2 regions of the Variovorax sp. YR752 genome follow, and region 1 is predicted to be linked to the other one. Evidence: predicted binding sites of a transcription regulator. Region 1 holds the regulator's gene; the other holds the start of a gene.

Region 1 (3,354 bases):
AGCTGGTTCTCGGTGCTGTCGCGTGAGTAGGCGAACTGCGCAGCGTCCGATGCCGCCGCCTGCGGCGCGAACGCCGCATACGGATTGGCCGTGCCGGCCGCCGGCGCCGCCCAGTGGCCGGCGCGGCGCAGGTCGCGGGCGATGATGTCGGCAGCGCTGCGCAGTTCCTGCATCAGGCGCATCGCGGCGGTGGCGCTGCGGTGTTCGCGCCACTGGCCCGCCAGCGGCGACAGGCCGGCAGCGCTGATGAACAGGCCCAGCGCCAGGCCGATCATCAGCTCGACGAGCGAGAGACCCTTCTGCTGCGTGTGCATGGTGGCGCTCCGCTCAGAGGCCCCAGCAGCGGCGGTTCGCTGCTGCATCGTTGGCCACACGATCGTCCTCGCCGGAGCGGAGGGTCGGCGTGCCGTCGATGACGCTCAGTTTCAGCACCCGGCACCGCACATCGCCCGCCTGCGAGCCGGTCGCGCGGGCCATCAGCTCGTAGCCGCGTTCGTCGGCCGACTGCATCTCGAGCAGGTAGTGCCCGGCACTGGAGCGGTCGGCCGTGCGCAGTTCGGCCAGGCCGGCATAGCGGCGGCGGTTGGCGTAGCTTCGCTCCTGCGCGATCTGCACCTGCGCCACGGCCACCAGCGCATCGGCGCGGCGTGCCTTGTGCAGGCTGCTCTGGAAGCTCGGCCAGGCGATGCTGGACAGCACGCTGGCGATGCCCAGCACGCTCAGGATCTCGATCAGCGTGAAGCCGCGGGCGGCGCGGCGTGCGTTCGGGGTCTGACGGGTCATGGCGGTTCCTCCTCGGTTCGACTGGGGTTCGGTGGGCGCTTCAGCAGGGGTGATAGCCCGCCACGCCGGCCAGCGGCGAGCAGCTGCGCACGCGGCCCATGACGTTGATCACGTGGTGGATCGCGCGGCCATCGCCCAGGGCGATGCGCCAGGTCGCGGTGGGCGTCGCTGTGCCGTGCAGCGGGTCGAAGGCGATCGACGCGGTGTTCGACTGCAGCGAAACCCGTGCGCCGGAACCCCAGGCCACGCTGCGGATCGGCGTGCTGCCGGGCGTGCAGTGCGCCTGGCCGTCGGCATCGCAGCCGCAGGCCTCGGCCGGGCCGGTGTGAAGCAGGTAGCAGGCGGAGGCGGCGTGCCAGCTCAGCCGCACCACGCGGTTGCGCGCGATGCTTTCGTTGCGGGCGAGCTGCAGGTCGGCGGCGAACTGCGTGGCGGCGGCGTCGAGCCGGTAGCGGTCGATCAGCCGCTGGAAGCCGGGAGCGGCCGAGGTGGTCGTGATCGCGACGATGGCGAGGACGACCGCGGCTTCGACGAGCGTCAGGCCGTGCTGGCCGTGCTGGTCGTGTTGGCCGTGCTGTGGGCGGTGGGGTTCCATGCTGTGCTCCGCGAGTGGCGATGCACAGACTCTAGGAATCGCAGCGTCGGCGCGCGTCCCACGCAGGGGCGGGCCTGCAGGCCTCGCAGCGGTGCGCCCGCTGCGGTGTCCCCCGCTCGGGGGAGGGTCAGCGGGGCAGCCTCAAATGTCTCTGATGAGCTGCCGGAACTCGTCCACGTCCTCGAAGGAGCGGTAGACGGACGCGAAGCGCACGTAGGCGACCTTGTCGATGCGCTTGAGCTCGCGCATCACCAGCTCCCCCAGCCGGGTGGAGCTGACTTCCTTGGCGCCGCTGTTGAGCAGCTTGTCCTGGATGCGCTCGACCGCGGCGTCGATCTGCTCGACGCTGACCGGCCGCTTGCGCAGCGCCAGCGCCATCGAGGCGCGCAGCTTGGCGAGTTCGAACTCGGCGCGCGTGCCGTCCTTCTTGACGACGGAGGGCAGCGCGATCTCGGCCCGCTCGTAGGTGGTGAAGCGCTTGTCGCAGTGCTGGCAGCGCCGCCGCCGGCGCACCACGTCGCCTTCGTCGGACTCGCGCGTCTCGACGACCTGGGTCTCGTCGTGGCTGCAGAAGGGGCAGCGCATGCCAGCGGCCGGCGGCCGTGTCAGCGGTAGACGGGGAAGTCGCGCGTCAGCGCCGCGACCTTGGCACGCACCGCGGCGATGTTCGCCTCGTCGTGCGGCTTGTCGAGCACGTCGGCGATCAGGCTGGCGGTCATGCGCGCCTGCTCTTCCTTGAAGCCGCGCGTGGTCATCGCCGGCGAGCCGAGGCGGATGCCGCTGGTCACCATCGGCTTCTGCGGGTCGTTCGGGATGCCGTTCTTGTTGCAGGTCATGTGCGCCGCGCCAAGGATGCCTTCGGCCTCCTTGCCGGTCAGGCCCTTGGGGCGCAGGTCGACCAGCATCACGTGGCTCTCGGTGCGGCCGCTGACGATGCGCAGGCCGCGCTGCACCAGCGTCTCGGCCATCGCCGCGGCGTTCTTCACCACCTGCTGCTGGTAGACCTTGAACTCGGGCGACAGCGCCTCCTTGAAGGCCACCGCCTTGCCGGCGATCACATGCATCAGCGGGCCGCCCTGGATGCCGGGGAAGATCGCGCTGTTGACCTTCTTGGCGATCTCCTCGCCGCGCATCAGGATCAGGCCGCCGCGCGGGCCGCGCAGCGTCTTGTGGGTGGTCGAGGTGACGACGTCGGCGAAGGGCACCGGATTCGGGTACACGCCCGCGGCGATCAGGCCGGCGTAGTGCGCCATGTCGACCATGAAGTAGGCGCCGATGGCCTTGGCCACCTTCGCGAAGCGCTCGAAGTCGATGCGCAGCGCGTAGGCCGAGGCGCCGGCGATGATCAGCTTCGGCTTGTGCTCGTGCGCGAGCCGCTCCATCGCGTCGTAGTCGATCTCTTCCTTGGCGTTCAGGCCGTAGCTCACCACCTTGAACCACTTGCCGCTCATGTTCAGCGGCATGCCGTGGGTCAGATGGCCGCCTTCGGCCAGGCTCATGCCCATGATGGTGTCGCCCGGCTGCAGCAGGCCGAAGAACACGCCCTGGTTGGCCTGCGAGCCGGAGTTCGGCTGCACGTTGGCGAACTCGGCGCCGAACAGTTGCTTCGCACGCTCGATGGCCAGTTGCTCGACCACGTCGACGTTCTCGCAGCCGCCGTAGTAGCGCTTGCCCGGGTAGCCCTCGGCGTACTTGTTGGTGAGCTGCGAGCCCTGCGCGGCCATCACCGCCGGCGAGGCGTAGTTCTCCGAGGCGATCAGCTCGATGTGGTCTTCCTGGCGCTGGTTCTCGCGCTGGATGGCGACCCAGATCTCGGGGTCGACGTTGGCAACGGTGGAAGCGGTACGGTCGAACATGACGGCAGTCCTTGACAGCAGAGGATCCCGGCGCAGGCCGCACGCGATGCGACCGCAGGGCTGCCCAGGCGAACGGCTGATGCGACGCCCGCAATTGTCGGGCGCCGACCGCGCTTCCCG
Region 2 (3,354 bases), on a different contig from region 1:
GCGGCGAGCGCACGTTGCAGGCGTCCTTGAACGTGATCCAGGGATGGCCGGTCTCGAACAGCATCGTGAGCATCTTGCGCCACAGGTCCGACGCCTGGAGCGTGCGGGCGGGCTTGATCTCACCGCGGGCGGCCTTTTCTTCGTAGGCGACGTAAGCCTTTTCGAAGTCGGCGCCGAACAGGTCGTGCAGGTCAGGCACGTTGGAGGGCGAGAACAGCGTCCAGGTGCCCTTTTCCATCACGCGGCGCATGAAGAGGTCGGGGATCCAGTTGGCGGTGTTCATGTCGTGCGTGCGGCGGCGGTCGTCGCCGGTGTTCTTGCGCAGCTCCAGGAACTCCTCGATGTCGAGGTGCCAGGTTTCCAGGTACGTGCAGACGGCGCCCTTGCGCTTGCCGCCCTGGTTCACGGCCACGGCCGTGTCGTTCACCACCTTCAGGAACGGCACGACGCCTTGCGATTCGCCGTTGGTGCCCTTGATGTGGCTGCCCAGTGCGCGCACGCGGGTCCAGTCGTTGCCCAGGCCGCCGGCGAACTTCGACAGCAGCGCGTTTTCCTTGATCGACTCGTAGATGCCGTCCAGGTCGTCGGGCACGGTGGTCAGGTAGCAGCTGGACAGTTGCGAGCGCAGCGTGCCGGCGTTGAACAGCGTGGGCGTGCTCGACATGAAGTCGAACGACGACAGCACTTCATAGAACTCGATGGCGCGGGCTTCGCGGTCGATTTCGTTCAGCGACAGGCCCATGGCCACGCGCATGAAGAAAGCCTGCGGCAGCTCGATGCGCGACTTGCGCACGTGCAGGAAGTAGCGGTCGTACAGCGTCTGCAGGCCGAGGTAGTCGAACTGGTTGTCGCGCTCGGCCTTCAGGGCGGCGCCCAGGCGGGGCAGGTCGTACTGCAGCAGCTTCTCGTCGAGCAGTTCGTTGTCCACGCCCTTCTTGATGAACTGCGGGAAGTAGTCGGCGTAGGCGGTGGCACGGTCGGCCGGCATCACTTCGCGGCCGATGATCTCCTTGAAGATCGTGTGCAGCAGCAGGCGCGCGGTGGCGAAGGTGTAGTCGGGGTCTTTTTCGATCAGCGTGCGGGCCGCCAGGATCGAGGCCTTGTAGACCTCGTCGAGCGGCACGCCGTCGTACAGGTTGCGCATCGTCTCGGCCTGGATCGGCGCGGCGGTGATGCTGTCGCCCAGGTTTTCGCAGGCCGATTCGATCAGGCCCTTGAGCTCGTTCAGGTCGAGCGCCACGCGCTCGCCGTTGTCGAGCACGTGCAGCACCGGTGCGGCGGGCAGGTCTTGCTCGACTTGCTTCGAACGCTCCTGCGTGCGGCGTTCGCGGTACAGCACGTAGGCACGTGCGATTTCATGGTGGCCGCCGCGCATCAGGCCGAGCTCGACCTGGTCTTGCACGTCTTCGATGTGGAAGGTGCCGCCGCCCGGACGCGAGCGCACCATGGCGCGGATCACGCCTTGCGTGAGCACGTCGACCGTCTCGCGCACGCTGGCCGAGGCCGCGCCCTGGGTGCCGTGCACGGCCAGGAAGGCCTTCATCATCGCGATGGCGATCTTGTTCGGTTCGAACGGAACCACGGCGCCGTTGCGTCGAATGATCTGGTAGTGGGCGAGGTTCTGACCGGTGGGCGAGCCCGCAGTGTCTTGTTGCTGCTGCGGCGTCGCGGGGACGGCGCGGGGGGTCGACGGGGTGTTCAGTGCAGTTTGCATTCGCTTCCTCTCGGTTGTGCAATTCTTGTTGGTTGGCAAGGCCTCGCGGGCCTTGCGTCGGCGTTGTTGCCGAACGGGAAGACACTATATCTAGGGTGTCGGTGCCCCACAAGCCACTACAGGTAGTGTTTTCTTGTAAACGCAACTCGGCAGGAATTGCGCAGGACTCAGCGCATCACCAGCGATGCCGCATGAATACTGGACCATGGTGGCGCAACCCACGCTGGGCGCGGCTTGCAAGACGATTTGGGCCTGCAGGCCGCATGGTTGCTGCGCTGCGCGCTTGCACTCATCGAATTGCTGCGCTGCGAGAGCGCCGCATCACGAGGCGCCACGCGATTGAAAAAATTAGCGCGCCACCACCTGCGCGGGAAACATTTGTGGACTCCAGCCGAGCTGTTCGCGCAGCACGCGCCAGTCGAAACCGGCGCCGGGGTCTTGCTTGCGGCCGGGCGCGATGTGCTCGTGGCCGGCGATGTGGGCGATGGCGTAGTGCTGCGCGAGCGCGGCGCAGAGGCTGGCCAGCGTTTCGTACTGCGCCTCTTCGAAGCGCTCGCCCTCGAGGCCTTCGAGCTCGATGCCGACGGAGTCGTCGTTGCAGTTGCTGCGCCCGCGCCACGACGACACGCCGGCATGCCAGGCGCGGTCCTCGCAGCTCACGAACTGCCACAGCTCGCCGTTGCGCCGCACATAGAAATGCGACGACACCTCGAGCCCGCGGATCGACTGGAAGTACGGGTGCGCGTCCCAGTCGAGCCGGTTGGTGAAGAGCTGCTGCACGGCGTCGCCGCCGTACTCGCCCGGCGGCAGGCTGATCGAATGCAGCACGATCAGGTCGGTCTGCGCGCCGACGGGGCGCGAGCCGAAGTTGGGCGAGGGCAGGGCCTTGGCGAAGCGGTACCAGCCGGCGCGCCAGAGTCTGTCGTCGCCGGCCGGTGGGGTGACGGCGTCGTCAGTCGTCGGCATGCGCGGTGGCGCCGTCGTCGCCGTTGGGCGTGGAGATGCCCAGGCGCGCGATGCGGTAGCGGATCTGGCGCAGGCTCATGCCGAGCCGCGCGGCGGCGGCCGTGCGGTTGAAGCCGCTTTCGTGCAGCGCGCGCACGAGGATCTCGCGCTCCTGCTGGTCGAGCCAGGCCTGCAGATCGGAAGGCAGCGGCGGCGGCGCGGGCTTGGGTTCGGCCGCCGGCGCGGGGGCCGCAGACACCGCAACGGCGGCTGGCGCTTCAGCGGATTCGCCGCGCGGCGCGGCCGGCATCGGCGTCATCGCACCCATCAGGTCGATCTGCAGCTCGTCGCCGTCGTTCAGCGCCACGGCGCGGTGCAGCAGGTTCTCGAGCTCGCGCACGTTGCCGTCGAGCGGGTGCTGGGCCAGGCGCTGCAGCAGCGCGTCGGACAGGCGCGGCGCCGGCAGGCCGCCGTCTTGCGCGATGCGCGCGAGCAGCGCGGTGCACAGCGCGGGCAGGTCTTCGCGGCGCTCGCGCAGCGCGGGCACCGCGATCTCGATCACGTTGAGGCGGTAGAACAGGTCTTGCCGGAAGCGGCCGGCGAGCACTTCGGCGTGCAAATCTTTGTGGGTGGCGCTCACGATGCGCACGTCGACCGCGTCTTCCTGCGTCGAGCCGATGGCGCGCACGCTGCGC

The links. The regulator NrdR, encoded in region 1, represses ribonucleotide reductase genes. The targets are predictions, from matches to a motif close to CACNANATNTNGTG.
Region 2: AAG801_RS18415 (ribonucleoside-diphosphate reductase subunit alpha) is a predicted target of NrdR. The motif match lies at 1,797-1,810, and genes of this name have one in related genera.

The regions. Positions count from the first base shown of each region.
Region 1 covers NZ_CALRZC010000002.1:30,244-33,597, forward strand. Annotated here, with positions in the region: gene AAG801_RS00610 (prepilin-type N-terminal cleavage/methylation domain-containing protein) at 1-314, opposite strand, end outside; gene AAG801_RS00615 (type IV pilin protein) at 328-783, opposite strand; gene AAG801_RS00620 (GspH/FimT family pseudopilin) at 824-1,378, opposite strand; gene nrdR (transcriptional regulator NrdR) at 1,520-1,963, opposite strand; gene glyA (serine hydroxymethyltransferase) at 1,984-3,234, opposite strand; ZMP/ZTP riboswitch at 3,290-3,354, opposite strand, start outside.
Region 2 covers NZ_CALRZC010000073.1:5,508-8,861, forward strand. Annotated here, with positions in the region: gene AAG801_RS18415 (ribonucleoside-diphosphate reductase subunit alpha) at 1-1,714, opposite strand, end outside; gene ampD (1,6-anhydro-N-acetylmuramyl-L-alanine amidase AmpD) at 2,063-2,680, opposite strand; gene AAG801_RS18425 (sigma-54 dependent transcriptional regulator) at 2,667-3,354, opposite strand, start outside.